Regions from separate parts of the Micromonospora sp. WMMB482 genome, predicted to be linked through region 2. Evidence: riboswitches for the same ligand, from Rfam matches in the RefSeq annotation. Region 2 holds a riboswitch; each other region holds the start of a gene.
The links. A riboswitch is a leader RNA that binds a small molecule or an ion and turns the genes downstream of it on or off. The one in region 2 is predicted to bind cobalamin.
Positions count from the first base shown of each region.

Region 1: it holds a riboswitch for cobalamin, as region 2 does, so the genes downstream of both, KSK32_RS21420 (peptidase) here and KSK32_RS24540 (acyl-CoA thioesterase) in region 2, are expected to answer to the same signal.
Region 3: it holds a riboswitch for cobalamin, as region 2 does, so the genes downstream of both, metE (5-methyltetrahydropteroyltriglutamate--homocysteine S-methyltransferase) here and KSK32_RS24540 (acyl-CoA thioesterase) in region 2, are expected to answer to the same signal.
Region 4: it holds a riboswitch for cobalamin, as region 2 does, so the genes downstream of both, KSK32_RS23975 (class I SAM-dependent methyltransferase) here and KSK32_RS24540 (acyl-CoA thioesterase) in region 2, are expected to answer to the same signal.

Region 1 covers NZ_JAHOPD010000020.1:4,288,065-4,295,735, reverse strand. Annotated here, with positions in the region: gene KSK32_RS21425 (hypothetical protein) at 87-572, opposite strand; gene KSK32_RS21420 (peptidase) at 608-1,651, opposite strand; cobalamin riboswitch at 1,749-1,895, opposite strand; gene KSK32_RS21415 (FUSC family protein) at 2,192-3,295, shown strand; gene KSK32_RS21410 (helix-turn-helix domain-containing protein) at 3,347-4,114, opposite strand; gene KSK32_RS21405 (nuclear transport factor 2 family protein) at 4,144-4,584, shown strand; gene KSK32_RS21400 (glyoxalase/bleomycin resistance/extradiol dioxygenase family protein) at 4,635-5,021, opposite strand; gene KSK32_RS21395 (hypothetical protein) at 5,026-6,000, opposite strand; gene KSK32_RS21390 (YafY family protein) at 6,943-7,671, opposite strand, start outside.
Region 2 covers NZ_JAHOPD010000020.1:4,976,202-4,983,872, reverse strand. Annotated here, with positions in the region: gene KSK32_RS24565 (thioesterase II family protein) at 145-909, opposite strand; gene abc-f (ribosomal protection-like ABC-F family protein) at 1,206-2,843, shown strand; gene KSK32_RS24555 (sensor histidine kinase KdpD) at 2,859-3,875, opposite strand; gene KSK32_RS24550 (response regulator transcription factor) at 3,884-4,582, opposite strand; gene KSK32_RS24545 (DM13 domain-containing protein) at 4,685-5,269, shown strand; cobalamin riboswitch at 5,300-5,507, shown strand; gene KSK32_RS24540 (acyl-CoA thioesterase) at 5,638-6,150, shown strand; gene KSK32_RS24535 (LysE family translocator) at 6,154-6,777, shown strand; gene KSK32_RS24530 (PrsW family intramembrane metalloprotease) at 6,849-7,652, opposite strand.
Region 3 covers NZ_JAHOPD010000020.1:4,832,462-4,840,132, forward strand. Annotated here, with positions in the region: gene KSK32_RS23940 (aromatic acid exporter family protein) at 1-544, opposite strand, end outside; gene KSK32_RS23945 (mechanosensitive ion channel family protein) at 870-1,799, shown strand; gene KSK32_RS23950 (alkaline phosphatase PhoX) at 1,945-3,105, shown strand; gene metE (5-methyltetrahydropteroyltriglutamate--homocysteine S-methyltransferase) at 3,175-5,412, opposite strand; cobalamin riboswitch at 5,529-5,721, opposite strand; gene KSK32_RS23960 (methylmalonyl-CoA mutase family protein) at 5,898-7,671, shown strand, end outside.
Region 4 covers NZ_JAHOPD010000020.1:4,842,729-4,850,399, reverse strand. Annotated here, with positions in the region: gene KSK32_RS24000 (superoxide dismutase) at 36-305, opposite strand; gene KSK32_RS23995 (superoxide dismutase) at 310-924, opposite strand; gene KSK32_RS23990 (short-chain fatty acyl-CoA regulator family protein) at 1,037-2,473, opposite strand; gene aceA (isocitrate lyase) at 2,668-3,939, shown strand; gene aceB (malate synthase A) at 3,936-5,543, shown strand; cobalamin riboswitch at 5,629-5,849, shown strand; gene KSK32_RS23975 (class I SAM-dependent methyltransferase) at 5,978-6,721, shown strand; gene meaB (methylmalonyl Co-A mutase-associated GTPase MeaB) at 6,648-7,671, opposite strand, start outside.

The DNA of each region.
Region 1 (7,671 bases), 690 kb from region 2:
GCCGACACCGTACCGCCCGGGCGCGCGTCGACGCCAGAGCGGAGGCCGGCACCCGGTGCGCCGCTGGTCACGCCGCTGCCGGCGGCTCAGGGTGCGGCGATGCCCGGCGGGGCGCCGGCGCCGAAGGACCAGCCCTCCACGCTGCCCGGCGCGGGGTTGTAGCTGGTCGCCCCCGAGGTGCTGTAGGACCAGGAGCCGCCGCTGGGGGCGTGCCAGTACGACCAGTACGCCGTGACCGGCGGGGTGTTGACGCACGGCTCGGTCGCGGCGGTGGGCTTGCCGTTGATCCGGCAGACGAAGGCCAGCCCCCACCGCTTGGTGCCGGTGACGGTGAAGCCGGCGCCCTGCAGCGCGGCCAGCCCGGTGGCCGGATCGCCCGGGGCACAGCCGACCTGGACGCCGCCGCCGAGCGCGGCGAAGTCGACGACCACGGTGACTCCCGAGGTACCGACGCAGGCGGCGGCGTGCGCCGCCCGGGGCGTGGGTTCGACGGCGGTAAGCGCGACGCCCGCCACGACGGCGGCCAGCAGACCGGCCAGCCAGTTGCGGACTGTGGAACGGGGACGGAACACGGGTCCTCCTGTGATCGGGTGAGCGGCGAGAGGGTTCACGGGCAGGCGAGCGCCGGTGCGCCGGGTTCGGCGCCGGCGGCGGACAAGCGGGCGTACCCGGTCCCGGTGAGACCGAGGACGGCCTGGGCGGTGGCCCGGGGTGCGGTGGCCGGGTCGAAGCCGCCGCCGTCGAAGTCGACCGCGCCCCGGTCCGCCGGTGCGGCGGCGCAGCCGAGCTGGAGACCGGCGAGGAACCCCCGGGCGCGCGCCCAGGCCAGCGGCCGATGGCCGTCGCGCAGGGCCTGCGCGGCGAGGCCGGTGCTGTTGGCGTTGGGCGTGCCGGCGACGTTGGTGAAGCCGCCGTCGGCGCCCTGAACGGACACCAGCCAGCGCACCCCTGCGGCGGCGTCGGCCCGACGCCCCGCGGCGCGCAGCGCCTGCGTCGCGAGCGCGGTGGCGTCCACGTCGGACACGCAGACCGGCTGCGCGGGCAGCAGCGGGTAGCCGCCGTCCGGGCATCGGGTGCCGGCCAGCCAGGCGGCCGCCGCAGGAGGCGCACCCAGCGCGGTGCGGTCCAAGGCGAGGACCGCGAAGGACTGGCTGAACGCGTTGCTGTAGTCGCCGTACGCGGACCGGTCGCTGAACCGCCCGGCCGGCGTCTGGAGCGAGCGCAGCCGGGCGATCAGGTCCACCCCGCCGACGTCGCCCGGGTCGCCGCCGCGCACCTGCACGGCGAGCGCGAGCTTGGCTGTCGCACCCGCGTACGCCTCGGAGACACCGTCGCCGAGGTAGCCGTCGCGGACGTCCGGCCGGGTGACCCAGGCCAGCGCGTCGGCGCCGTAGTCGTCGGCGGCGCCCGCAGCGGCGAAGGCGAACACGGCGTCGAGGGTCAGCCCCTGGTCGGGGTAGGCGACACCGTCGAAGACCGCCTCGAAGCGTTCGCCGTCGACGAGTTGCCGGGCGAGCCAGCCGGCGGCGGCCTCGGGGCGGGTGGCTCCGGCGCGCTCGGGTGCGGCGACGGCTGGTGTGGTGAGGGTGAGGGCGGCGAGCGCGCCGCAGAGGAGCGCGAGCAGGCGGTGCCGGCTTCGGCGGACGACCATCGGAAGCGCCTTTCCGGCCCGGCGGTCGTCGAAAGCCCTACCGACGCGGCAACGCCGGGTCGGTAGGGACTCCGACCCGTGGGCCACGACGGGTGGGGAGCGGATGCACGCGTACGACGGGTATTCGGGCTCGCCGCCCAGAGTCCACTGGACGGCCTACCGTTGCGGGCCAGCGCCGGATTTCGACCGGTCTTCCCCCGCACGCACACGCGTTGGTTGAGTTGTCGCGACAGTCTTATGTGGCCGCAGCTCCGATGTCAATGCGCCAGGAGCCGGACACGTGCCGTGACGGACGGCGGAGGCGGCGGTCTCACGTCCCGCCGCCGTCGGCGAGGGTCGTGGACCTGCGATCAGCCGCTGCCCCTGCGGCTCCCGAAGCCCGGCACGCTCTTCGTGGCCGCCGACAGTTACCCGGCGAGCCCTCGAACGAGCCGCCCGTCACCCGAGCGATTGAGCAGGTCACAGCCGGGGTAGTGGCCCTCCTCGCGGAAGATCGATCGGCGGCCGGGCCCGGTCTGCCCGGCGAGAGGGGTACCACCGGTGCGGACCTGGGTGCGCGACGCCGCCGCGCGGTTGCGCAGCGACGGGATGACGGTGGTCGAGCTGACCGCCGCCGCTGTGGTCGCGTGGATCGTGGCGGCGGTGGTGATCCGTCACCCGGACCCGTTCTTCGCGCCGACCGCCGCGCTCGTCGTGCTCGGCGAGTCCCGCGGGCGACGGCTGCGGCAGACCGTCGAGATCCTGCTCGCCGTGGCGGCCGCCGTGCTCGTCGCGGAGCTGCTGGTGTACGCGTTGGGTCCGGGCACCGGGACGGTCCTACTGGTGCTGCTGCTGACCACCACGACGCTCGTGGTGATCGGGGCCCGCCGCGCCCTGGTCGTGCAGGCCACCCTCTCGGCCATGTACCTGGTCGTGGTCTCCGCGCCGAACGGGACGCTGATGCCGTTCCGCTTCGTCGACGCGCTCATCGGCGGCGCCGTCGCGCTTGCCGCCAGCCAGCTGATGGCCGCCCGTGACCCGCTGGCCCCACTGGTGGCCCAGGCCCGGCGCAGCTACACCGACCTGGCCGACCTGCTCGACCGGGTCAACGCGGCGCTGCGGGGCTGCGACGAGGACGCCGCCCGCGCCGCGCTGGACCGGGCGCGGCAGGTGGACGACTGCGTCGCCGAGATGCAGGCCGCCGTGCTCGCCACCGGCGAGACGCTACGGCTCGGACTGCGCCGCCGGCACCTGGGCAAGCTCGCCGAGGTGGAGGCCACGCTGCGGCAGCTCGACTACGCCGCCCGCAACATCCGGGTGCTGGCCCGGGCCGGCGTGACCCTGACCCGCCGGCACACCGCCACGCCGCCGGAACTGGCCGCCGCGATCGGCGCGCTGACCTCCGCCGTACGGTCGGCCGGTGAGGCCATGGCCCACGACCTCACCGGCGCCGACGCCGACCGGCACGCGCAGCGGGCCGACGCGGCGGCCCTGGAGGCGGTACGGCTCGCCGCGGGCCTGCTGCGGACCGATCCGCCGCTGCCGGTCACCATGATCGTCGGGCAGATCCGGGCGACCGCGATCGACCTGCTGCGCGGTGTCGGCCACGACGACGTGACGGTGCTGGACCGGGTGGACGAGGCGCTCGGCCTGAGCCGGGCATGACACCCGGCTGCCGTGGGCGACGTTGCCGGCGCCCGTCGCCGAGGCAGCACGCTACGTCGTGAAGTAGGCGGCGCTCTCCGCGTCGGCCGGGTAGTAGGACTCGATCGCGATCTCGTCGATCGTGATGTCCGTCGGGGTGCCGAATGTGGTGATGGTCGAGAACAGCCGCAGCTCCCGTCCGCCGACGCGAAGGATCATCGGTATCACGACGTCCGTTTCGATCCGCCGGCCCGGCGTGTCCTCCGGTTCGGGCGCCAGCAGCTCTTCGTAGAGTGCGGTGAGCTCAGGGTCGGGAGCAGTGGCGAGCTGGCGTGAGATCCGGCTGCGGAACACCGCGCGCACGTCGGCCAGATTGACGACCATGCGCCCGAACCCGCGCGGGTCCAGTCCCAGCCGTACCAGGTTGACCGGCGGCCGCAGCAGGTCCGGAGCCACCTGCGCGAAGAACGGGTCGACGGCGCGGTTGGTCATCACGATGTTCCACCGGCGATCGAAGACCACCGCCGGGTAGGGCTCGTGGGCGCGGAGCACCCTCCGGACGGCGTCGTGAACGGCTGCCAGTGAGTTGTGGTCGAGCGGCCGCTCGGCGTACCGAGGTGCGAAGCCCCCGGCGAGCAGCAGCCGGTTGCGATCACGCAGCGGCACGTGGAGCTGATCCGCGAGTCGAAGGATCATGTCGGAGCTCGGCTTGGACTTACCGGTCTCGACCAGGCTGACGTGACGAGCCGAGACGTCCGCAGCGATCGCGAGATCCAGTTGGCTGAGTCCCCGGCGCTGCCGCCACTGCCGCAGGAGTTCCCCGACCGTGTGCACGCTCATGGAGCGTACTCATCGTTGACCGAGAAGCCATGAAATCCGAGTTCATCGACAATCGCAGCGGGCACGCGAACACTGCGTCCATGACCACGGCGAACAAGAGCATCGTCCAACGGGCGCTGGCAGGACTGATCGAGACGGGCGACGTCGATGCGCTCGCACCGTTTCTGAGTGATGACTTCGTCCACCACAGGCCGGGTACCACCACATCGACCAAGGTGGAATGGCTCACCGCGGTTCGCGCCGCGCTGGTACCGCTCGCCGGCATGCAGGTCGAGATCCATCAGGTGCTGGCCGACGGCGATCACGTGGTGATGTACTCGCGGCGCTGGCTTCCCGACGCAGGGCCGGAGATCGCGGTCGTCGACATCTGGCGGATCGACGACGGGCTGATCGCCGAGGCGTGGGAGATCATCGAGCCGGTGGCCCAGGTGGACGCCAACCTCGCGTGGTGGAAACCTGCGCAGCACTGACCGTGCGTATGCCACCTGCGATGCCGGATCGCAGCAAGCGGCCGGCAGCCTCAGAGGGATTGAACGATCTGGATCGGGTTGCCGTCGGGGTCGGCGGTCCACGCGATCAGTAACCGGCCGAGCCACACGTGTGGAGGCGCGAGAGCGGGTGCTCCGCCTGCGACCAGGCCCTCGTAAGCCGCTGTGGTGTCTTCGGTCCAGAGGACGACCGCGACGCGCTGGCCTTCGGCGACCGGGTCCAAGCCGTGGTCCTCGCGGGTGGAGGCCACCGAGGCGATCCCGATCTTGTATCCGTCGAGGACGAGATCGATGTGAACCGGTTCGCCGTCGGTCGGTACCCGGAAGGTCTCCCGGAATCCCAGCCGGGTGTAGAAGGCGGCCGCCCGAGTCAGATCGTCGCTGAAGAGAATCACCTGGGGACTGCGGAAGGTCCACATGCGCTCACCCGGCGATCCGGCCGCACGCACTCCGGGTGCTCGGTAGTCCGGCCTCCTTGAAGACGAGGCGGCAGCTCCCGTTCGTCGGATCCCAGAGTTGGTCGTTGGTCACCAGCGCCCGAACCAGCGCGCGTTGCGGTTCGGTGAGCGGCCGGCGCTTCGCGTACGGCTTGGGGAACGCGAACCGCACCAACGCGCCCCAGCCGTCGTCGAAGCCGGCCCAACTGTCCCGGCCAGCCATTCGGCAGGCAGCCGCCGCGATCTCGTCGAAGTCAGCGGCGACGCGGATCGCCGCGGCGACGAGCGCGTACTGGTGCACCCCCGGAGGTGGCGGCAAGGCCAGCGCGGCCAGGATCAGCTCACGGGCGCGCGGGTCGTCCTCGTGAGCCAGCGCGGCCTGCAGGCGGACCGCCGGGTCCGGATCGGTGAGCCGGTCGCGGAGGTCGACGCCGAGTCGGCCGAGGCAGTGCAGCCACTCCGCCTGCGGTTCGATGCCTCGCTCCGACCACTGCAGGACGAGCACCGCCAGTTCCTCCCGCCGGCCCGCGAGGGACCGCATCCGCGCGATCGCCACAAGATTCTCCGCGCGGAACAGCGCCCGGCCCGGCGGTGACGCCGCGAGCAGCGGAAGCACCACCGGGTACGCCTCGGCCACGGCTTCGGCGAGGTCCGGCAGGAGCTCGGTGAAGTAGCGGTCGTCGGCGAGGTCGATCACGCTAACCGCCGCATCGCCGAGGAACTCCAGAAGCGGCTCGACGGTGTCCGGGTGGGCTCGTCCCTCGGCGAGCAGCGCGGTAACGGCCCGAACCGCAGGCGCGGTCGCCGTCTCCGGGAAACCCTGGTGCAGCACCTTGATGTCGAGGTGATACAGCGCAGCCTCCCGGGCGTCGGCGTCACCGGATTCCAGCGCGGCCAGGTGCCCTGGGGTGTCGGTCGCCCGGCCCCACGCGTGCGTGAGCCGGCTCCAGTCAACAGTCATCGCCACGTCCCCCGCGGTTGGCCAGGAGATGGTTCAGGGCCGACCTGAACTCGACGAAGCTCCCCCGGCAAAGCTCACCGCCGTACCGTACCCGTCTTCGGGTGAGCCGCTGCTCAGCGAAGGCATGGCCGGGGCCACGCCGCCGACGTGCCAGGGCATGCCTGCTGTACCGCCGTGTGGGTGCTGCGGTGAGTTCACCGTCCTCAGTGACCGAGGTTCGGCCACTCCGGCAGCGACGCTCACTGACGGGCCCCACCCACCGACCATCGCGCGGCCGATCTCGGATGCCGTGACTCGGCTGCGATGTCACACTGCGGCAGTGGAGCGCTTTCGGTGTGCGGGCTGCGGGAACACGCTGAGCGTCCCGGTCCGGTTGGTGGAACTGCCGGCGCCGCCGCACTGGTCGGTCCTGGACTGCCACCACGTGAACCCGCCGCTCCTCGACCCGGGTGCCTACGCGATCGACGAGGCCGCCTACGGCCGTGATCAGCTCACCGGCACCTTCGTCCTCTCACCCGGTGACGTACGCGGGACACGCTTCGTCCATGACCGTGTCCGCACGGGCTGCTGGTCGATGGTGGGATGGATCCCTGCGTCGCCTGTCGAGGCTGCGGGGCCGTGGTCGCCTCGCGGGCCGACGACTGCGGGATGGCGCAGGAACTGCGCTTCCATCCAGCGATGGTTGTCCGGGAGCGGTGTGAGGATGAACCGGACCGCGTGACCGATCCTTTCGCGCTGATCGCCGATTGGGACCGTCCTGCGCCCGACACCAGACCGCACCGAGGGGTGCCCGAGCCGACCCGTCCTCGACCCGAACTCGTCGCCACCCGCTGGGGAGGCCGAGGCTTGAGGGAAGCTCTCTTCCGAGACGATCCGCCGGCCTGACCCAGCCGCGCGCCATCCGCACTGGGCCGAGGCGGCTCTGACTACCACTACCGAGCCTCAAGCGTCAGCGTCGGTGAGCAGTCGGGCGGCCAGGGCGCGTACCTCGTCCTTGAGTTCGTCCGGTCGGTCGATCGTGAACGACCAGCCGAGCCCGGCGAGCATCTGTGCCGCACCGTCGAGCCGTTCGGCTCGGGCGGTGAGGCGTACTCCGCCGGGAACCTCGGTGAGCGTGCCGACCGAGGGCGGGATCCGTCGCTGCGCCTGCTCCAGGCTGGTGTGCAGCACCACGGAGATGTCGTGCGCGTACGGCACTGCTGCCAGACCGGTGAGGACCTGCGTGGTGGGATCGAAGCCGGCCGGGATGTCGAACCTGCCCGGGGCGGGGCGGGCTGTCCCGATCCGGTCGAGCCGGAACGTCCGTACGGCCCGGCGGTTGTGGTCGTGGCCGGTGACGTACCACCGGCCGGCGTGGAAGACCAGCCCGTACGGGTCGAGCCGGCGCTCGCCGGACTCGCCGCGCCAGGTGGTGTACGTGATGTTCACCGGTTGCTGATGTCGGGCCGCGTCGGCGAGCACCAGCAGCGCCTCGATGCCGGCCGGGGCGGGCTTCCGGACCCGTGCGGTGAAGTCCACTGTCTCCAGCAGCGAATCGATCCGCCGGGCGAGAACGGCCGGCAGCACCCGGCGGATCTTCGCGGTCGCGCTCTCGGTGGCCGCGCCTTCGGCGGTGACCAGCCCGGCCCGGCCGGCGGCCACGAGCCCGAGCATGACGGCGACCGCCTCCTC
Region 2 (7,671 bases):
CGACAGTATGCCGCCTCGTCAGCGACGTCCCTTCGGCGAACGGATGGCAGACTGTAACACCGCTTCTCGCCGGTTCACCAGCTCGAATACCGGACATTGTGGAAGGTCCGGCACGGGTGCGAGTCCTTACCCGTTCTTTGTCGCCTATTCCGCCACAGCGGTGTGACTGGCGACGATGTGTCGTATTAGATCGATGATTTCCGGCAGATGGTCGGAAAGGAAGAAATGCCCGCCGGGAAACACGTGCCACATCGGCTCGGTGACGCATTCCCGCGCCCACCCCGCGGCCCGGTCCGGGTCCACGTGCTCGTCCCGGTCGCCGAGCAGCACGTGCACCGGCACCTCCAGCGGCGGCTCCTGGTGGTAGGCGTACCGCTCGGACAGCGCGAAGTCGGCCCGTACCCCGGGCAGGATCAGCTCCATCAGGTCGCGGTCGGCCAGCAGCGCGGCCGGCGTCGCCCCGAAGTCCCGCAACGCCTCGACCAGGCCGGCGTCGTCGAGGTCGTGCACGCGCCGCCGTACCAGGCGATTCCGCGGTGCCTCCGCGCCGCCGACCAGCAACGCCAGCGGCGCGGGCGCGCCCCGGCGGCGCAGCTCCCGGGTCACCTCGAACGCCACCAGCGCCCCCAGGCTGTGGCCGACCAGCAGGAACGGCCCGGACGCCCGCTCGGCGACGGCTGTCGCCAGCGCGTCCACCAGCTCCGCGAGGTCGTCCACCGGCGGCTCGTGCAGCCGGGCGCCCCGGCCCGGCATCAGCGCGACCTGCACCGACAGCTCCGGCGCGGCCAGCTCCTGCCACTGCGCGAAGGAGGCGGCCACGCCACCGGCGTACGGGAAGACGAACACCTGGGCGTCACCGGCCGAAGGTCCGGCCGGCCCGAACCAGCGGCTCGCACTCACCTGGGACATGGCCAGGAGCATAGGGCGCGCCGTCGCGGCGGGTGGCCGCCCGGACACCGGTCCGGCACGCCCACGCCGGCACCGGCCGGTGCTACGGTGGACCCCGGGCGAGCCGGACGTGGCCGTCCGAGCACGAAGACCGCACAGGGAGACCAGACATGGCGGGTGACGACGACATCTCCGGGTGAGACCGGACATGTGACCGACCGCAGGCGAGCGCCGTGGTCGTGTCGTCGTACCCCGAGACCGTGTCCCCCGCCGGGCGGCTGAGGTCCGCCCGCCCTCACCTTCGAGGTCGTCTTCCGATGTCCGACTCCTTCATCGTCTGCTCGAACCTGACCTTCTCCTGGCCGGACGACACCCCGGTGTTCCAGGACCTCTCCTTCACCCTCGGCGGCGGCCGGACCGGACTGGTCGCGCCGAACGGCGCCGGCAAGAGCACGCTGCTCAAGCTGATCGCCGGCGAGTACCGCCCGTCCGCCGGGTCGGTAACCGTCGACGGCGTGCTGGGCTACCTCCCGCAGACCCTGCCGCTCGCCGCCGACCTGACAGTGGCCGAGGTCCTGGAGATCGCCCCGCTGATCGCGGCGCTGCACGCCATCGAGTCCGGGGACGCCGACGAGAGGCACTTCACCACCATCGGCAACGACTGGGACATCGAGGAGCGCACCCGCGCCCAGCTCGACCGGCTCGGCTTCGGCGACCTCGCCTTCGATCGCCGCCTGGACACGCTCAGCGGCGGACAGGTGGTCTCCCTCGGCCTGGCGGCGCAACTGCTCAAGCAGCCCGACGTGCTGTTGTTGGACGAGCCCACGAACAACCTCGACCTCGGCGCCCGGCACCGGCTCCACGACGTGCTGGAGCAGTGGCACGGCTGCCTGCTGCTGGTCAGCCACGACCGGGCGCTGCTGGACCGGATGGACCGCATCGCCGAACTCGACCGCGGCGAGATACGGTTCCACGGCGGCAACTTCACCGCGTACGAGGCGGCGGTGCGGGCCGCACAGGAGGTGGCGGAGAAGAACGTCCGCAGCGCCGAGCAGGAGCTCAAGCGGGAGAAGCGGGAGTTGCAGGAGGCCCGCGAGCGGGCGGCCCGGCGAGCCGGGAACGCCGCCCGCAACCTGAAGAACGCGGGCCTGCCGAGGATCGTCGCCGGCGGCATGAAGCGGGACGCCCAGGTGGCCGCGGGCAAGGCGAACGAGATGCACTCGGGACGGGTCGACGGCGCCCGGGCACGGCTCGACGAGGCCGAGCGGGCGCTGCGCGACGAGCAGCGGATCACGGTGGAGCTACCCGCCACGGACGTGCCGGCCGGGCGTACGCTGCTGACCGCCGAACGGGTCCGGGTCCGGCACGGCGAGCGGTCCCTGTTCGCAGGTGACGGCGTCGACCTGACGATCCGGGGCCCGGAGCGGATCGCCCTGCTCGGCGACAACGGTGCGGGCAAGTCCACGCTGCTGCGCCTGATCGACGGCGACCTGGAGCCCGAGACCGGCCGGATCGCCCGCGCCGACGGCCGGATCGCGTACCTGTCGCAGCGGCTGGACCTGCTGGACCTGGACCGTACCGTGGCGGAGAACCTGGCCGTGTTCGCGCCGCAGGCCCCGGATGCGCAGCGGATGAACCTGCTCGCCCGGTTCCTGTTCCGCGGCCCGCGAGCGCACCTGCCGGTGGGCGTGCTCTCCGGCGGTGAGCGGCTGCGCGCCACGCTCGCCTGCGTCCTGGGCGCCGAACCGGCGCCGCAACTCCTGCTGCTCGACGAGCCGACGAACAACCTCGACCTGGTCAGCGTCGCTCAGCTGGAGAGCGCGCTCAACGCCTACCGGGGCGCGCTGCTGGTGGTCAGCCACGACGAACGGTTCCTCGCCGCGATCGACGTCGGCCGCTGGCTGCGCCTGGCGCAGGGACGCCTGGTGGAGACCGGCCCCCCGGACGCCGGCTGACCGACAGGGGCCCGGTCAGACCGCCGGCAGGCGGACGACGAAGCGGCACCCGCCGGTGACGTTGTGCGCGTCGACCCGCCCGCCGTGCGCCTCGACCAGTCCGCGCACGATCGCCAGGCCCAGCCCGCCGCCGGCCGGCGCCGCCTCGTCGGCGCCGGCCGGTGCGGGGGTACGGGCCCGGGTACCCCGGAACGCCACGTCGAAGACCCGGGGCAGGTCCGCCTCCGGAATGCCGCCGCAGGTGTCGGAGACGGCCAGCCACGCGTCGTCGTCGTCCCGGCCGGCGTCGATGCGCACCGTGCCGTCCGGTGGCGTGTACCGCACCGAGTTGACCAGCAGGTTCGTCACGACGCGGGCGAGTTCGGCCTCGGCGGCCCGGACGGTCGGCCAGCCGGTCTCCGGGGCGACGACACGTACCCGCCGGTCGGCGGCCAGCGGCGCGGTGGCGGCGATCGCGTCGGAGACCACGTCGCCGAGCGGGACCGGGGACAGCGCGGGCCGCAGCGCTCCGGCGGTGATCCGGGACAGCTCGAACAGGTCGTCGACCAGCCGCGTCATCCGGTCCGTCTCGACCCGGATCCGGCGGTGGTACTCGGCCACCGCCGCCGGCTCGTCGACCACCCGGTCCTCCAGCGCCTCCGCCATCGCCCGCAGGCCGGCCAGCGGCGTACGCAGGTCGTGCGAGACCCACGCGACCAGCTCACGGCGGCCGGCCTCCAGCTGCCGTTCCCGCTGCCGGGCCTGGTCGGCCCAGACCGCCGCCTGCGCCAGCCGCCGCGCGAACGCCACCCCGACGGCGAGACTGACCGCCGCGGACGCCGCCACCGTCACGAGGACGACCTGGAGGTCGTGCGCGGACAGGAACATGGCCTGGGCGACAGCCGTGACGCCCGCCGTCACCGAGGCGATAGTGACCGCCAGCAGCACCGCGATGTGCGCGAGGATCGACCGGTGACGCACCAGCCGCAGCGCGCCCACAGCGAGCGCGCCGACGGCCGCGCCGGCGAGGAGGGCGTAGAGCCCGATGACCATCAGTTCGTTCACCGGGACGCCTCCGACGGCTCGTACCGGTAGCCGACGCCCCACACGGTGACGATGCGGCGCGGCTGCGCCGGGTGGTCCTCGATCTTCTCCCGCAGACGCCGGACGTGGACGGTGACAGTGGACTGGTCGCCGAAGCGCCAGCCCCACACGCGGTCCAGCAGCTCGGCCCGCGACCAGGCGCGTCCCGGGTTCGCCAGCAGGAACGCGAGCAGGTCGAACTCCCGTACGGTCAGCGACAGCGGACGCCCCCCGCGCTCGGCGACGCGCCGGTCGGTGTCCGCGGTGAGGTCGCCGTCGCACAGCATCCCCGCCGGTCCCCGGTCCGGCGGGGCCGCGCGCCGCAGCACCGACCGGATGCGCAGCACCAGTTCGCGGGGCGAGAACGGCTTGGTCACGTAGTCGTCCGCCCCGACCTCCAGCCCGGCGACCCGGTCGGCCTCGTCCCCGAGCGCGGTCAGCATGACCACAGGCAGGCCGGGCAGGCGGCGACGCAGCCGCCGGCACACCTCGATGCCGTCGAGACCCGGCATCATCAGGTCGAGGACCACCAGGTCGGGTGGCTCCTCCTCGGCCGCGGCGAGCGCGCCGGGCCCGTCGAAGGACAGCCGGACCCGGCAGCCGTCCTGTTCCAGGTACCGCCGGACGACGTCGCTCACCGTCCGGTCGTCGTCGACGACGAGCACATAGCGCCCCATGGGCCCAGACGCTACCCATCGGCGTCCCGGTGCGGCGGCCCGCGGTCGGCCCGTAAGCGGTCGGAAAGATCTTTCCGCCGGGTCGGCGCCTACTGTCGGAGCATGGGCAGAAGACGTGTGGTGTTGTCGGGGCTCGCCGTCGTGGTCGTCACCGGTCTCGCGGTGGGTCTGTACCTGTTCCAGCCGTGGCGGCTGGTGACCGACCGTGAGGTGCGCGAGGCGCTGCCGTCGGTGGCGGAGCCGCAGCCGGCCGGTACTTCCGGCCCGTCGCCCTCCGGTACGGCCGGCCCCTCGGCGACCGGCGCGGCGCCCGCCGACGTGCTCCTCGCCGCCGGTGACTTCGTCACCCACGAGCACGACACGTCCGGCCGGGCGCAGCTGGTCCGCCTCGCCGACGGCCGCCGCCAGCTGCTCCTGCGGGGACTGGACACCTCGGACGGCCCCGACCTGCGGGTGTGGCTCACCGACCGGAAGGTGCTGCCCGGCCGCGCCGGCTGGCAGGTGTTCGACGACGGCCGCTGGGTCGAACTGGGCCGGCTCAAGGGCAACATCGGCGACCAGGCGTACGACATCCCGGCGTCGGTGGACCTGGACGGGTTGCGCAGCGTGTCGATCTGGTGCAAGCGGTTCGCGGTCTCGTTCGGCGCGGCGCCGCTGGCCGGTGTGACGGGATCGGCGCCGGCCTGACGCTGGTGCCGCCGGCCTCGGACGCTGGGCTACGCTGCGGGAAGCGCTGGTTCACCCGGTCGGCGACGGCCGGGTGTCGTAAGAGGGAACCCGGTGGGAATCCGGGACTGCCCCGCAGCGGTGAGCGGGAACGACCGCCGTCAACAGCACTGGGCCACGGCCTGGGAAGCGACGGCCAGTAGGCGACCTCGTGTCCGGCCCGCGAGTCCGAAGACCTGCCCGCGTCGCGCGTACCACCGGTGCGCGCCGCCGTCGACCTCGCGGGTGGGTCGGGCGGGTGACACGCCGTGCGGAGGGCCGTCGGCGGGCCCTCGACGTGCACACCCCGGCCGGTCGGCGGTCCGCTTCTGCGAGGACGGAACCGCACAGTGCCCGACACCATCACGCTCACCGGCCGACCACCGTCGGCCTCGCACCTGACCCTGTCGCAGATCATGGACCAGCACCACACCAACCTGATGGGCACGGTCCACGGCGGGCGCATCCTCAACCTGATCGACTCGGTCGCCGGAGTGGTCGCCGCCCGCCACTCCGACGGCCCGGCAGTCACCGCCGCCATCGACGAGACCGCGTTTCTGCGTGCGGTACGCGTCGGGGACGTGGTGCACGTGGACGCCCGGATCACCTGGGCCGGCCGCAGCTCGATGGAGGTGGCGGTCAAGGTCAGCGCGGACCGGTGGGACCGCGCGGTGCCGCCGGTGGACGTGGCCACCGCGCATCTGGTGATGGTGGCGGTGGACGACGAGGGGCAGCCCCGGCCGGTGCCGCCGCTGCACACCGAGACCGAGGGCGACCGGCGGCGCTACCGGGAGGCGCAGATCCGGCGCGAGCACCGGCTGGCGCTGCGGCGGGCGCTGCTCGACGGCGCCGGGGAGGGCTGAGCGGTGCTCGGACTCTCAGCGGCCACGCTCGCCGGCTATCTGGCCGCCATCGTGGTGCTCATGCTCACCCCGGGGCCGGACATGATGTTCGTGCTCGCCAACGCCACCCGGTACGGCCCGCGGGCGGGCGCGGTGGCCGCGCTCGGGGTCGCCGCCGGGGAGGCGGTGCACGTCGCCGCCGTGGTGGCCGGGCTCGCCACCGTCATCGCCGCGTCTCCGGTGCTGTTCACCGCGATCCGGTGGGCCGGTGCGGCGTACCTGATCGTGCTGGGCCTGCGGGCGCTGCGCGGCACGGGCCGGCCCGGCGCGCGTGCGGACCGGCCGGACGGCGGCGCCGGTCGGGCGTTCCGGCGCGGGCTGCTGACGAACCTGCTCAACCCGAAGATGATCCTGTTCAGTGTGGCGTTCCTGCCGCAGTTCGTCCGGCCCGAGGCGGGCCCGGTGGCGGCGCAACTGGTGCTGCTCGGCGTGCTGTTCGTCGCGGTGCAGCTCGCCGTGGACCTGGCGCTCGGCGTGGGCGCCGGGCGGTTCGCCAGCCGGTGGGGCGACAGCCGCTGGTCGCGGCGCGTCGACCGGCTCTGCGCGGTCGCCTTCGTGGCGCTCGGCGTGCGGCTGGCCGCCGGCTGATCGACTCCGTCACGCCGAGGTGGCGGCATCAGAGGTGCTCCGACCCCGCCACCTCGGCGAACTGGCGATGATCATGACGCCGTCTCCAGCGGCGACTCCGCCGGCGTGCCGGGCAGGGCCGGCCGCTCTCGGTCCAGGTGCAGGCGCAGCAGCACCCAGCCCAGCGACACGCCGCCGATGAACACGTACGCGGGCTGGGTGCCGAACGTGTCCCAGCAGGTGTGCAGCGTGACGGCGGCGGCGAAGGTGAGCAGGAACGCCGCCAGCTTCCGGCCGCCGGGGGCGGCGGCGAACGTGAACAACGCGGCGGCGGTCAGCCCGGTCCAGGCCAGGTGCGCGGCAGGCGCGGTGAGACCGCGTACCAGCAGCGTCTGCTCGACCGCGCCGAGACTGCCCTGCGACCCGACGAACGCGGCGAACGCGTAGCCCATGGTCTCCAGCGCGGCGAACCCGGCGCCGGAGGCCACGCCGATCACCAGCCCCTGCGCCGGGGACGGGTGCCGCCGCCACAGCAGCAGGATGCCGGCCGGCACGATCAGCTTGGCGGTCTCCTCGGCCAGCCCGACGAGCGCCATCGGCAGGACGCCGAGGCGGTGCAGTGTGCCGTACTCCAGCCAGCCGGCGGCGACCACGCCGATCACGCCGCCGAGCAGCGCGGCGACGCCGACGACGGAGCCGGGGACCGGGCGGCGCGCCGGCCTCCCCTGGGCGAAGGTCAGGAACGTGGCGGGCGCGACGGACGCGCCGAGCACGATCAGCGCCGGTACGAACGTGACGGTCCCGGTGCCGGCGAGTGTCTCCAGCACCAGCAGGTGGAGCCCGACGCCGACGAGCAGGACCGCCACCCACGCCCAGCGGCGCCCGGTATTCCCCATACCGCCGAGTATCGCGCCC
Region 3 (7,671 bases), 140 kb from region 2:
GCAGACCCACCAGGCTTCCGGTCGCGGCGTCGATGATCCTGGGCAGTTCCAGGTTCTGTTGGCTGGAGGAGAGCGTGGCGATCAGGACCGCCGTACCACCCACCTGGCTGACCACGGTGCCGCCCCGGCCGGTGAGTCCGAGGGCCACCCCGATGGCCAGGGCGACGATGACACCCGTCTGCCACGGGCCGGTGCCGATGAGCAGGACCAGCCCGTCGCCGATGGCGATGCCCAGGCCCACCCCGAACAGCAGCTCGACCGTACGGCGGGTGCGCTGGCCGATCGCCGCGGCGATCGTGCCGACCGCTGCCGTCGGTGCGAAGACCGGATTCGGGTTGCCCAACAGGCTGAACGCCAGCCACCAGGACAGCGCCGCCGCCAGACCGGCCTGCGCCGCGATCAGCGCGATGATCTCCAATTGGCGTAGCCGCAACCGTCCCGCCCGGCTGGCCCGACTCCGGGTGCCGGTAACCAGGTTCCGGGCCCGGCGAGCCAGCACGACCAGCGGCGCCGGGCTGCCCCGCTTCGGCGGCGGTTGAGTCACGCCCGCGACTACCCGTCAGGCCATCGCTGAATCGCGCGTCCGAGTGCCGGCCACGGAGCAGACCGCCGGGATCGCGGTACGAGCCGGCCGGACGGGTGGGTCCGGAGAATTCCTGGAAGAAGCCCGAGGATCTCCGATGTCTGCTCGGCGTCGCGGTGCCGGCTACCCGGCGCTTGTGGTGATCCCGCCGGTGCCCGGCAAACGGACGCTGCCCAAACCCCTCGCATCGCGGTTTCCGAGAGCCACCGTCCGTGAATGCCTATGGTGGAGGAGACGCGACGGGCTCGCGTCGGCCGGTCGCCGCCGAGGACGATGGACGAGCAGCATGGAGCGGTTCCTGGAGGCCCTCTGGGACACGAGCAGCGTGAGCGGTCGCCTCGTGACCAGCATCGTCCTGATCGTGCTGGCTGTCGTACTCGCGATGCTCGCCGGGCGCCTGGCGACCCACCGGGTGGCCGACACCACCAATCGTTACTACCTCCGTAAGGCGGTGCACTACCTGACCGCAGTGGCGCTGCTCTTCGCGCTGGCGCTGCTGTGGCGGCCGTTCGCCGGACGGGTCGCCGTGGTCTTCGGTCTGCTCGCCGCCGGCCTCGCGCTGGCCATGCAGGAGGTCATCGGCGCGTTCGCCGGGTGGATCAGTATCCTCACCGGCCGGCAGTTCCGCGTCGGTGACCGGATCCAGATGTGCGGGGTACGCGGTGACGTCCTTGACATCACCCCACTGCGTACCCGGATCTTGGAGAGCGGCTCCTCCTCGGACCCGGAATCCTGGATCCGCGGCCGTCAGTACACCGGGCGGGTGGTGTCACTGTCGAACCGCTTCGTGTTCACGGCGCCGGTGTTCAACAGCAGCACCGTGCTGGATCATCTGTGGGAGGAACTGACCCTGCCCGTGCCGTACGAGGCGGACTGGCACCTGGCGGAGCGGATCCTGTGCGAGGAGGCGGAGAGCATCTCCTCGACGGTCGAGGCGCGCCGCGCCATCGAGCAGATGCGCCGCCGCTACCCGGTCGCCGACGCCGAGGTCGACCCCCGCGTCTTCGTCCGCGCCACCCCCAACTGGGTCGAGTTGTCCGCCCGGTTCGTGGTGCCGGTACGCGCCGCCCGCCAGGTCAAGGATCAGGTCACCCGGCGGGTGCTGGACCGCTTCGCCGACAGTGGCATCCGGGTGGCGTCGGTGACGCAGGACATCACCATCCACCCGCCTCAGGCAACCGAAACCGTCGCCGTGGCCCCGGGTGACCGCCGATGACCCGTTGACGGGGTCGTGGCGCGCGAACGTTGCGGGTGCGCGGTGACATGACGTCACGCACCGGACCGTCCATCGACGTTCATCCAACGGATCGATGTGCGTAAGCTCGGCCCGATCAGATCTGGGAACCTACCGAGGAGGTTCCATGGATCGTCGAGCGATGTTGCGGGCCACTGTTGTCGGTGCGGGCGCTGTCGCCCTGCCGTTCACGGCGTGGTCGGCGGCGTACGGAGCACCCGCGCAGAACGCCGCTGGGCCCTACGGCGGGCTTCGGTCCGCCGACGCCAACGGCATCCAGTTGCCGGCCGGCTTCACCAGTTCGATCGTCGCGCGTTCCCGGCAGACGGTGCCGGGGACGTCGTACACCTGGCACGACGCTCCGGACGGCGGCGCGGTGTTCCCGAACGGCTCCGGCTGGATCTACGTGTCGAACTCCGAGGTGTCGGCCGGTGCCGGCGGCGGCGCCTCACGCCTCGTCTTCAACTCCAGCGGTGCCGTGGTCGGGGCGTCGCGGATCCTGTCCGGCACCAACAACAACTGCGCCGGCGGGAAGACGCCGTGGAACACCTGGCTCTCCTGCGAGGAGGTGTCCCGGGGCCGGGTCTTCGAGACGTACCCGCTGGGCGGGACCGCTGTGGCGCGTCCCGCGATGGGCCGGTTCAAGCACGAGGCGGCCGCGGCCGACCCGGTCCGCCGGGTCGTCTACCTGACCGAGGACGAGAGCGACGGCAAGTTCTACCGGTTCGTGCCGACCACCTGGGGCGACCTCTCTGCCGGAACCCTCCAGGTCCTCCGCGCCGGTACGGCCACCTCCGGCACGTTCACCTGGGCCACGGTGCCCGACCCGGACGGCTCGCCCACGCCGACCCGGCGGCAGGTGTCCGGCGCGAAGACCTTCAACGGTGGCGAGGGCTGTCACTACGCGGACGACACCGTCTGGTTCACCACGAAGGGCGACAACCGCGTGTGGCAGGTCAACCTGGCCGCCGGTACGTACGAGCTCGCCTACGACGACAGCCTGGTCACCTCCGGTGCCGCACCGCTGACCGGCGTCGACAACATCACCGGGTCGACGGCCGGTGACCTGTACGTCGCCGAGGACGGCGGCAACATGGAGATCTGCATGATCACGCCGGACGACAAGATCTCCGTCTTCCTGCGGATCACCGGGCAGAGCGGCTCGGAGATCACGGGACCGGCGTTCACCCCGGCCGGGGACCGGCTGTACTTCTCGTCGCAACGCGGCACGACCGGCTCGTCCTCCGGCGGCATCACCTACTGCGTCACCGGTCCGTTCCGCCGATGACGGGTTCCCGGCCGCGCTGACCCGCACGGGCCCCGGGTGGCCGTTCGTGACGGCCACCCGGAGCCGTTGTCAGCCCTGCCGTACCTCGGCCGCGGCGGCGACGAGGTGTCGCAGGGACGCCTCGACCTCGGGGTAGGTGCGGGTCTTCAGGCCACAGTCGGGGTTGACCCAGAGCCGGCGGGCGGGGACCGCGGCGACGGCGCGGCGCAGCGCGTCGACGACCTCGTCGTGGGGCGGTACGCGGGGGGAGTGGATGTCCCAGACGCCGGGTCCGACACCGCGCCGGTACCCGATCGCGGCGAGGTCGTCGAGGATCTCCATCTTGGAGCGTGACGCCTCGATGCTGGTCACGTCGGCGTCGAGGGCGTCGATGGCGGTGATGACCTCGCCGAACTCGGAGTAGCAGAGGTGGGTGTGGATCTGGGTGTCGTCGGAGACGCCGCTGGTGGCCAGCCGGAACGCGCCGACCGCCCAGTCGAGGTAGGTCTGCTGCTGGTCGCGGCGTAACGGCAGGGTCTCCCTTAGCGCGGGTTCGTCGACCTGGATGACGCGGATACCGGCGGTCTCCAGGTCGCGGCACTCGTCGCGCAGGGCGAGGGCGACCTGGTCGGCGGTGTCGGCGAGTGGCTGGTCGTCGCGGACGAAGGACCAGGCGAGGATGGTGACCGGGCCGGTGAGCATGCCTTTGACGGGTTTGCCGGTCAGCGACTGGGCGTAGGTGGACCAGGCGACGGTCATGGGTGCCCGGCGGGCCACGTCACCGAAGATGACGGGCGGGCGCACGCATCTGGTGCCGTAGGACTGCACCCAGCCGTGGTCCGTGGCGGCGAACCCGTCGAGCTGCTCGCCGAAGTACTGGACCATGTCGTTGCGTTCCGGCTCGCCGTGCACGAGCACGTCCAGGCCCAGGTCCTCCTGCAGCCGGATGACGTGGGCGACCTCGGTGCGCATCCGATCGGTGTAGCCGGCGTCGTCGAGGGTGCCGGCCCGGTGCGCGGCGCGTGCCGCGCGCAGCTCGGCGGTCTGGGGGAACGAGCCGATCGTGGTGGTGGGCAGGTCGGGCAGGCCGAGGCGGCGCTGCTGGCGGTCGGCGCGCTGGGCGTAGTCGCCGCGTTGCCGGTCGTCGGGGCGTAGCGCGGTGAGGCGTCCGCGGATGTCGTCGTGGCGCCACGACGCCGGTGCGGCCGGCAGCGGCGCGGGCAGGGTCGTCGTGCCGTCGCGCAGCGCGCGGCCGAGCAGGACCACCTCGTCGACCTTCTGGCGGGCGAACGCCAGCCGGCCGGCCAGCCGCGGGTCCAGGCGGGTCTCGGCGGCCAGGTCCACGGGTACGTGCAGCAGCGAGCAGGACGTGGACACCGAGACGTGGTCGGCCAGCGCGGCGACGGTGGCCCCGGCGGCGATGGCGGCGCGTAGATCCGTACGCCAGACGTTGCGGCCGTCGACCAGCCCGGCGACGATAGTCTTCCCGCCCAGCGGGCCGGCGGCGGCGAGCCGGTCCAGGTTCTCCCGCCCGGCGACCAGGTCGACGCCGACTGCCTCGACCGGGGTGTCGAGCAGCGCGGGCAGGGCGTCGCCCAGGTGGCCGAAGTAGCTGGCGACGAAGATCCGCGGCCGGTCCGCCAGGTCGCCGAGGCGGCGGTAGGCGCGGCGGAGGCCGTCGATCTCGGCCGGGGAGCGGTCGGCGACGTAGGCGGGCTCGTCGAGTTGCACCCACGGCACGCCGGCTCCGGCGAGCGCGGTGAGGATCTCCGCGTAGGTGTCGACGAGGTCGTCGAGGCGGGCGAACGGGTCGGCGCCCTTGGCCAGCAGCAGGAACGTGGCCGGCCCCACCAGCACCGGGCGGGTGGTGATACCCAGGTTCCGGGCCTCGGTGTACTCGCTGAGCGCCTTGGCGGGGTGGGCGGTGAAGGCGGTGTCGGCGTCGATCTCCGGGACCAGGTAGTGGTAGTTGGTGTCGAACCACTTGGTCAGCTCCAGCGCCGGTTCGGCGTCGACGCCGCGGGCCATGGCGAAGTAGGTGTCGAGTTCGTCGAGGCCGAGGCGGGTGAACCGCTGCGGGATCGCACCGAGGGCGACGGCGGTGTCGAGCATGTGGTCGTAGTAGGAGAAGGTGTTGGACGGGATGGCGTCCAGGCGCGCGTCGCGCAGCGTCCGCCACACCTGCGCCCGCAGCCCGGCGGCGGTCTCGTGCAGGGTGGCGGCGTCCAGCGCGCCGGCCCAGTAGGCCTCGACCGCCTTCTTCAGCTCGCGGTGCGCGCCGATGCGGGGGTAGCCGAGTACGGTGCTCTGCCCGAATGAGGTTGTCACTGTGGTCCTTCCCTCGAGGTGCCTGGCGGCCACGCGGGAAAGGGAAGGCGGGGTACGGCTGTCGCGTACCGGCTTTCCGCCCTGGCCCTCCCGAGAGGCCGCCGACGGCGCGCACCGGCGGTACGCGCAGTGCGGGCAGGTCTTCGGACTCGCGGGCATGACACCAGGTCGCCTACTGGCCGTCGCTTCCCGGACCTCGCGGTCCAGTGCTTCGTTGACGGCGGTCGTTCCCACTCACCGCTGCGGGGCAGTCCCGGTCTCCCACCGGGTTCCCTCTTACGGCGCCTCACCCGCGCGGCGGGAGAGGCACACCAGCACCGCCCAGGATCGTACGACGCCGATTCGCGGCACGCGGGGTGATGTCCGAGGCGCGGGACGCGGGCCGGAACAACCATGGTCGCCGATCGACGGACGCTGCCCCGGCAGCGCAGTTGATGTCGTCACATCCCGGTCCGGTCCGAGCCGGCGGCCTTTACCATCCCGGCATGACGGTGCCGTCAGAGACGTTATCCCTCGCCGCCGATTTCCCGGCCGCTGGGCGTGAGCAGTGGCAGCGACTCGCCCTGGGGGTGCTGCGCAGGTCCGGGCTCGCGGGCGAGGACACCCCGCTGGACGCGGTCGAGGAGTTGCTGGCTCACCAAGGCTACGACGACGTCACGCTCGCGCCGCTGTACACCGCCGACGATCCGACGCCGACGCCCGCGCCGCCGGGGCTGTTCCCGTATACCCGGGGTGCGCGGGCGGCCGGCGCGGTGCCGGCGGGGTGGGACATCCGGCAGCGGCACGCCGACCCGGACCCGAAGGTCACCGCCGAGGCGGTCGGCGCGGACCTGGAGAACGGGGCCACGTCGCTGTGGCTGGTGCTCGGCGAGGACGGCGTACCGGCGGCCGGGTTGCCGGGCGTGCTGGAGAACGTCTACCTGGATCTGGCCGGGATCGTGCTCGACGCCGGCGCCGCCGCGGTCGACGCGGTGCCGGCGTGGTTCGCGCTGCTCACCGAGCGGCAGGTGCCACCGGCGAAGGTGCGGGGGAACCTCGGTGTGGATCCGCTCGGATGGCGGGCGCGCACCGGACGGCGGTGGGAGGGGCCGGCGGACGAGTGGGCCCGCCGCTGCGCCGAGGGTTTCCCGGGACTGCGGTCGATGACGGTCGATGCGACGGTGTTCCACGACGCGGGCGCCTCGGACGCGCAGGAACTCGGCTGCGCGGTCGCCGCCGGCGTGGCGTACCTGCGGGACCTCACGGCCGCCGGGTTGAGCGTGCCGGCCGCGTTCGGGCAGCTGGAGTTCCGGTACTCGGCGACCGCGGACCAGTTCGCCACGATCGCGAAGTTGCGGGCGGGCCGCCGGCTGTGGGCGCGGGTGGCGCAGGTGTGCGGGGTGCCGGAGCACGGTGCGCAACGTCAGCACGCGGTCACGTCCACCGCGATGATGACCGCCCGCGATCCGTGGGTGAACATGCTGCGTACCACGCTGGCCTGTTTCGCCGCCGGTGTGGGCGGCGCGGAGGCGGTGACCGTGCAGCCGTTCGACCACTGCCTGGGACTGCCGGACGGTTTCGCCAGGCGGATCGCCCGCAACACCCAGTCGCTGCTGCTGGAGGAGGCGAACGTGGGCCGGGTGGTCGACCCGTCGGGCGGCTCGTGGTTCGTCGAGCGGTACACCGAGGATCTGGCCCGGGCGGCGTGGGCGTGGTTCACCGAGATCGAGCGTGCCGGTGGGATGGCGGCGGCGCTGGACGGCGGCCTGGTCGCGGACCGGTTGGCCGAGACCTGGCAGCGGCGTGCCGACAACCTGGCGCACCGCCGGGATCCACTGACCGGGGCCAGCGAGTTCCCGCACCTCGGGGAGCGGTTGCCGGCCCGTCCGCCCGCACCGGCGCCGCCGGGTGGCGGGTTGCCCCGGCGCCGGTACGCGCAGGCGTACGAGACGTTGCGGGACCGCGCCGACGCCCACGCAGCGGCCACCGGCGCCCGGCCCACGGTCTTCCTGGCCACCCTCGGCCCGGCGGCGGCGCACAACGCCCGCGCCGGGTTCGCCGCGAACCTCTTCGCCGCCGGCGGGATCGACACGGCGCGACCACCGGTCGGGGACGACGACCCGGCGCGGCTGGCCGCCGAGTTCGCCGCCAGCGGCGCCCGGGTGGCCTGCCTGTGCTCCACGGACCGGCTCTACGGGGAGTCGGCGGAGACGGTGGCGCGGGCGTTGGGCGACGCGGGCGCAAAGCGGGTGTGGCTGGCCGGCAGACCGGCCGGTCACA
Region 4 (7,671 bases), 130 kb from region 2:
CCACCCGCTGCCGCAGATCGGCGAGGACGCTGCGCTCAGCCTCCGTCCGGTGGCCGGCCCGCGGTGGCGGCGACGAGCAGGGACAGTTCCCGGACCAGGTCGTCCATGGACTGTCCGCTGCCGGCCCGCACCAGCCCGAGCGCCAGGTCGGCGAGCAGGTAGAACCCGAGGGTGCGGGCCTGCTCGCCGGGGAACGCCGCGAGCAGTTCCTCGGCGCCGGCGAGGTCACCTCGGTGCTTGGCGGCGATCACCCCGGCGGCGCGCTGGAGCAACTCCGCGGCCGCCGGGGTGGTGGCGTCGGTCACCCGGTCAGATCTTCGGGCTCGTGGCACGGGCGGCGTCGAACCGGGCAGTCACGTCCGCCCAGTTGACGAGGTTCCACAGCCGGTCGACGTAGTCGGGACGGACGTTCTTGTACTGGAGGTAGTAGGCGTGTTCCCAGGCGTCGAACACCAGCAGCGGCGTGGTCCCCTGGCCGACGTTGCCGTGGTGGTCGTAGACCTGTTCGACGATCAGCCGCCGCCCCAGCGGCTCCCAGGCCAGCACGCCCCAGCCGGAGCCCTGCACGCCCTTGGTGGCCGCCGACAGCTGGCCGGCGAACGCGTCGAACGAGCCGAAGTGCTCGTCGATCGCCGCTGCCAGCTCGCCGTCCGGGCGGTCGCCGCCGTCCGGCGACAGGTTGCCCCAGAAGATCGAGTGCAGCACGTGGCCGGAGAGGTTGAAGGCGAACGTCTTCTCCAGCCCGACCAACGTCGAGAAGTCGCCCTTCTCACGGGCTTCGGCGAGTTGCTCCAGGCCGTCGTTGGCGCCCTTGACGTACGCGGCGTGGTGCTTGCTGTGGTGCAGTTCGAGGATCTGCCCGGACATGGCCGGTTCGAGTGCGCCGTAGTCGTAGGGCATGTCGGGCAGGGTGTAGACCGCCATCAAGGATCCCTCTCCTAGTAATGCCGCTGCTTTGCTGTTGCCACTCTATGGCAACAACGTGGCGGCTCGCCGCCCGTGACGCCGGTTTCGCTGCTTCGCCGGGGCCGGTGGTTCAGGGAGTGGACGACCGCGGGGCCGGGGGCACCGCCCGGTCCGCCCCCTTCAGCGGGTACGGGATGAACGTGCTGCGGTTCTCGTCCAGGTCGAGCCGTCCGCTGATCGGAGCCGCCGCGCGCTGGGGGCAGGTCATCCGCTCGCAGGTCTTGCAGCCGGGGCCGATCGGGGTGGCCGCCTCGGCCGCGTGCAGGTCCATCCCGGCCGAGTAGACGAGCCGGTCCGCGTGACGGGTCTCGCAGCCCAGCCCGACCGCGTAGACCTTGCCTGGTTGGTTGTAGCCGCCGTGGTGGCGGGTGATGGTGCGCGCGATCCACAGGTAGCGTTGCCCGTCGGGCATCGCGGCGACCTGCACGACGACCCGGCCCGGCGCGCCGAACGCCTCGTAGACGTTCCACAGGGGGCAGGTGCCGCCGGTGTGGGAGAACGGAAACCCGGTGGCGGACTGGCGTTTGGACATGTTGCCGGCCCGGTCGACCCGGACGAAGGAGAACGGCACCCCGCGGGCGCGAGGGCGCTGGAGTGTGCTGAGCCGGTGGCACACCGGCTCCCAGCCCATCGCGAAGTGCTGGGTGAGCAGGTCGATGTCGTATCTGCGCTGCTCCGCGGCGGCCAGGAACCGCTCGTAGGGCAGGATCAACGCGGCGGCGAAGTAGTTGGCCAGGCCGACCCGGGTGAGGATCTGGGTCTGCGTGTCGTCGAAGCGCTCCTGCTCGACGATCTCGTCGATCACGTCGGCGTACTCCAGCAGCGCGATCTGCGCCGCCATCCGCATCGCCTCCTGCCCGGCCCGCAACGACGCCGACAGGTGCAGGGTGCGGGTCTGCGGGCGGTAACGGTGCAGCTCGTCGCCGAGCGCGAGGGCGTCGTCGTGGCGTACGCGCACGCCGTGCCGGTCGGCCAGCCGGTCCTGCAGCATGGCGCGGACCTCGCCCCGGCGCAGCCCGACCGTTCCGGCCAGCCGCTCGGCGGCCTCGTCGAGTTCCGGTACGTAGTTCTGCCGCCGGTAGAAGAACTCGGTCACCCGGTCGTGCGGACTGCGGCCCGCCGTCTCGCGGTCGCCGAGCAGCTCGGCGAGTTGCTCGTCGGCCTGCCGGTAGCGGCGGTGCAGGTCGATGACCGACTCGGCGACCTCGGGCAGCCGGGTGGCGAGTTCGGTGAGGTCGGCGACGCCGACCCGGCCGGACAGCGCCTCCCGTAACCCGGCGACCAGACGTGGGGTGTCCCGCGGGGCGAACACGGTCGGGTCGACGCCGAACACCTCGGTGATGCGCATGAGCACCGGCACCGTCAGCGGCCGGGTGTCGTGCTCGATCTGGTTGAGGTAGCTCGGCGAGATGGCCAGCAGCCGCGCCAGGTGGGACTGGCTCAGCCCGCGTTCCTCCCGTAGCCGGCGCAGCCGGGCGCCGGCGAACGTCTTGCTGATCGCCGTCACCTCCCGCTGCTCGTGCCGCCGGTGCTTAACAGGCTGCGAATATATCTGTTCGCAACTTCGCAAACCACCGCCGGAAATTCCCAGAACTTGGCTGATTCCGTCTCTCGCCCCGGTCACCGGGCCCGTGTGACCGTGGGCGCCACACCGGCCCGGCTCACGTCCTCCGCCGCCGGCCACCACAGAAGGGACACGTCATGCCGAACGCCGTCGAGCAGTTGCGTACCGAGTGGGAGACCGCCCCCCGCTGGCGAGGGGTGCGGCGCAGCTACCGCCCCGAGGACGTGATCCGCCTGCGCGGCGCGATCCAGGAGGAACACACCCTGGCCCGCCACGGCGCGGACCGGCTGTGGCGGCTGCTGCACACCGAGGACTACGTCCACGCGCTGGGCGCGCTCACCGGCAACCAGGCGGTGCAGATGGTCCGCGCCGGCCTGAAGGCGATCTACCTGTCCGGCTGGCAGGTGGCCGCGGACGCCAACCTGGCCGGGCACACCTACCCCGACCAGAGCCTGTACCCCGCCAACTCGGTCCCGGCGGTGGTTCGCCGGATCAACAACGCGCTGCTGCGCGCCGCGCAGATCACGACCGCCGAGGGGGACACCGACGCGACCCGGTGGCTGGCGCCGATCGTCGCCGACGCCGAGGCCGGGTTCGGCGGCCCGCTCAACGCCTACGAGCTGATGACCGCGATGATCGCGGCCGGCGCCGCCGGGGTGCACTGGGAGGACCAGCTCGCCGCCGAGAAGAAGTGCGGCCACCTCGGCGGGAAGGTCCTGGTCCCGACCGGCCAGCACATCCGTACCCTCGAAGCGGCTCGGCTGGCCGCGGACGTGGCCGGCGTGCCGACGGTGGTCGTCGCCCGCACCGACGCACAGGCGGCCACCCTGCTCACCACGGACGTGGACGAGCGGGACCAGCCGTTCGTCACCGGCGAGCGCACCGCCGAAGGCTTCTACCGGGTCCGCGACGGCATCGAGCCGTGCATCGCCCGGGGCCTGGCCTACGCGCCGCACGCCGACCTGCTGTGGATGGAGACCAGCACCCCGGACCTGGAGGTCGCCCGCCGGTTCGCCGAGGCGATCAAGGCCGAGTACCCGGACCAGATGCTGTCCTACAACTGCTCGCCGTCGTTCAACTGGCGCAAGCACCTCGACGACGCGACGATCGCCAAGTTCCAGCGGGAGCTGGGCCACATGGGATACAAGTTCCAGTTCATCACCCTGGCCGGTTTCCACGCGCTCAACCACTCGATGTTCGATCTGGCCAGCGGCTACGCCACCGAGGGCATGTCCGCGTACGTCGCGTTGCAGGAGCGGGAGTTCGCCGCCGAGGCGGCCGGTTACACAGCGGTCAAGCACCAGCGGGAGGTCGGCACCGGCTACTTCGACCTGATCAGCACCGTGCTCAACCCGGCGGCCGAGACCACTGCGCTGCGCGGCTCCACCGAGGAGGAGCAGTTCGCATGAGACACCAGATCATCGGTCCGGTGGCCGAACGGTTCGACGAGGTCCTCACCCCCGGGGCGCTGGAGTTCCTGGTGGCGCTGGACAGCGAGTTCGCCGCCCGCCGCGTGGCCCTGCTGGACACCCGCCGCGCCCGGCGCGACCGGTACGCGACCGGTCAACTGCCCGACTTCCTGCCGGAGACCGCCGCGATCCGCGCCGATCCCACCTGGCGGGTCGCGCCACCCGCGCCCGGTCTGCTCGACCGGCGGGTCGAGATCACCGGGCCCACCGACCGCAAGATGACTGTCAACGCGCTCAACTCGGGGGCGCAGGTGTGGCTCGCCGACTTCGAGGACGCCACGGCCCCCACCTGGCACAACGTCGTCTCCGGACAGCTCAACCTGATCGACGCGCTGGACCGGCGGATCGACTTCACCGACGCGCGCGGCAAGCGGTACGCCCTCGGCGACGACCTGGCCACGATCGTGGTCCGGCCGCGCGGCTGGCACCTGGTGGAGAAGGGCGTCGTGGTGGACGGGCGCCCGATCTCCGCCAGCCTCTTCGACTTCGGCCTGTACCTGTTCCACTGCGCCCGCCGGCAGCTCGACATCGGCGCCGGCCCCTACTTCTACCTGCCGAAGCTGGAGGGCCACCGCGAGGCGCGGCTGTGGAACGACGTGTTCGTCTTCGCCCAGCGGTACCTCGACCTGCCCCAGGGCACCATCCGGGCCACCACGCTGATCGAGACGATCACGGCCGCGTTCGAGATGGAGGAGATCCTCTACGAGCTGCGGGAGCACTCGGCAGGGCTCAACGCCGGGCGCTGGGACTACATCTTCAGCATCATCAAGAACTTCGGGCAGTGGCCGGACTTCGTCCTGCCGGACCGCTCCGAGGTCACCATGACGGTGCCGTTCATGCGCGCGTACACCGAACTGCTGGTCGCGACCTGCCACCGGCGCGGCGCGCACGCGATCGGCGGGATGGCCGCGGTCATCCCCAGCCGCGACGCCGAGGTCAACGAGACGGCGCTACGCCGGGTGCGCGCGGACAAGCGGCGGGAGGCAGGCGACGGATTCGACGGCTCCTGGGTCGCGCACCCGGGCCTGGTCGACGTGTGCCGGGATGAGTTCGACGCGGTGCTGGGCGACCGCCCGAACCAGCTCGACCGGCTTCGCGACGACGTCGACGTCACCGCCACCGACCTGCTCGCCGTCGACAAGACCCCGGGCCAGGTCACCGCCGCCGGGCTGCAGTCCGACATCGCGGTCGCGCTGCGCTACGTCGACGCCTGGCTCGCCGGCACCGGCGCGGTGGCGCTGTGGAACCTGATGGAGGACGCGGCGACCGCCGAGATCGCCCGCTGCCAGGTCTGGCAGTGGCTGCACCACCGCACCCCGTTGGCCGGCGGCGGCTGCGTCACCGAGGACCTCGTCCGGTCGGTCCTCGCCGAGGAACTGGCCGCGCTGACCGCCGGCCGCGGCGACGCCGACCGCGAGCGCGCCGGACAGGCGGCGCGGATCGTCGAGGACACCGCGCTCGGCGAGGACCTGCCGGCGTTCTTCACCACCGGCGCGTACGCCCGGCACCTCGCACCGCGGGGACAGGTGGCGACGGCCGGCTGACCGGCGGGACGCCGCGGCCGGGAGGGATGTGACAGAGCCCTCCCGGCCGTGCCACAGCCCGCCGGTCCCGTCACCGGGGTGCCCTACGATGGCCCACGGTGCTGGTTCGCGCGGGCTTTGACGGTCCGGGCGTCGCAAGAGGGAATCCGGTGCGAATCCGGAACTGCCCCGCAGCGGTGAGTGGGAACGACCGCCGTCACACGCACTGGACGCCCTCGGCGCCCGGGAAGCGACGGCCACTAGGAGATCGGCACTGTCCGATCACGCCCGCGAGTCCGAAGACCTGCCTGCACCGCGTGCGTGACCACGCACGCCGCCGACGGCCTCGCGGGAGGGCCAGGGCGAGGCGGGCGACCAGTCACCCGACCCTGCCGTCACCTTTCCCCGGACCGCCGGTGAGCCGTACCGGACCTCGAGGGAAGGATCCCAGGCAGATGACGTTCTCGACCGCGCCCGGCTACGGGTTCGCCGATGCCTGGCATGCGGTGGCCGGCGGCGAGCCGGAGTACACCGGCCCGCTCGACCCGGACGTGTCACGAATGCTGGCCTCCTACATCGGCCCGGGTGAGACCGTGCTCGACATCGCCGCCGACGATTTCGCGGCGGTGGCCGCCCGGGCCGGCGCCCACGTCACGGTCGTCGACCCGTCGCCGGGACGCCTCGCCCGGGTGGCGGACGACGCCCGGCGCTACGGCGTCACAGTCGAAACGGTACGCGCGCTCTGGCCGCACACGGCACTCCCGCACCACGACGTGGTGGTGAGCGTCGGGACGCTGCGCCGGCACCACGACCTGCCGGCCGCGTTGCGCGCCATGGTGCTGCACGCCGGCCGGTTGCTGCTCTGTGCCGACGAGGCCGGCGCCCCCGCGCCGCACGAGCAGGTCCTGACGGCGCTGCTCGGCGCGCCGGTGACCCGGCCGGTGCCACGGCACCTGCTCATCGCCGGAACGCTCGCCGAACTGGGCCTGACCGCCGACGTGCGGACGGTGACCGCGGTCCGCGGCGTCACCGGGGCCGACGAGGCCGAACTGGCCGCGCGGGTGGCCGGGCGGACGCTGCCCGGGCCACTGGCCGCGCGACTGCTGGACCTGCTCGCGCCGATGCTCAGCCGGACTCCGTCCGGCCACTGGCAGTACCGCTACCCGGCGCAGCTGGGTCTGGTGGTGTGCCCGGTGTGACGGCCGGGTCGGCGAAACCGGCCAGCAACCGCTCGGCGGCGAGAGCCGGGGTGAGCGTGCCGGCAAGGACGTCTCGCTCGACCTGCGGGGTGAGGGCCCGCACGGTGGGATGGGCGCGGAGGCGGTCGAGCAGTTCGGCGCGCACCGTCGCCCAGACCCAGCCGAGCTGCTGTCGTCGGCGCCGCTCGGCCAGCTCGCCGGAGGCGGCCAGTATGTCCTGGTGGTGGCGGATCTGCTGCCACACCTCGTCGAGGCCGGTCTCCTCAAGGGCGCTGCACGTGACCACGGGGGTCTGCCAGCCGCCCTCCGGATGCAGCAGGCGAAGCGCGCCGGCCAGTTCCCGGGCGGCCCGGCGGGCGTCGGTCGCGTGCGGTCCGTCGGCCTTGTTGACCGCGATCACGTCGGCGAGTTCCAGCACGCCCTTCTTGATCCCCTGCAGTTGGTCGCCGGTGCGGGCCAGGGTGAGCAGCAGGAACGAGTCGACCATCTCGGCGACAGTGGTCTCGGACTGGCCGACGCCGACGGTCTCGACCAGAACCACGTCGTAGCCGGCGGCCTCCACCACCACGATCGCCTCCCGGGTGGCCTTCGCGACGCCGCCGAGCGTCCCGGCCGTCGGCGAGGGCCGCACGAACGCGGCCGGGTCGACGGCGAGGCGGGCCATGCGGGTCTTGTCGCCGAGGATGCTCCCGCCGGTGCGGGTGGACGACGGGTCGACCGCGAGCACCGCCACCCGGTGCCCGTCGCCGGTCAGGCGGCAGCCGAGCGCGTCGACGAACGTGGACTTGCCGACTCCGGGCACCCCGGTGATGCCGACGCGACGGGCGCCACCGGCGTGCGGGGTGAGCGCTGCCAGCAGCCGCTGGGCCGACGCCCGATGATCGGGCCGGGTGGACTCGACCAGAGTGATGGCCCGGGCGATCCACGCCCGGGAGCCCGCGCGCACCCCG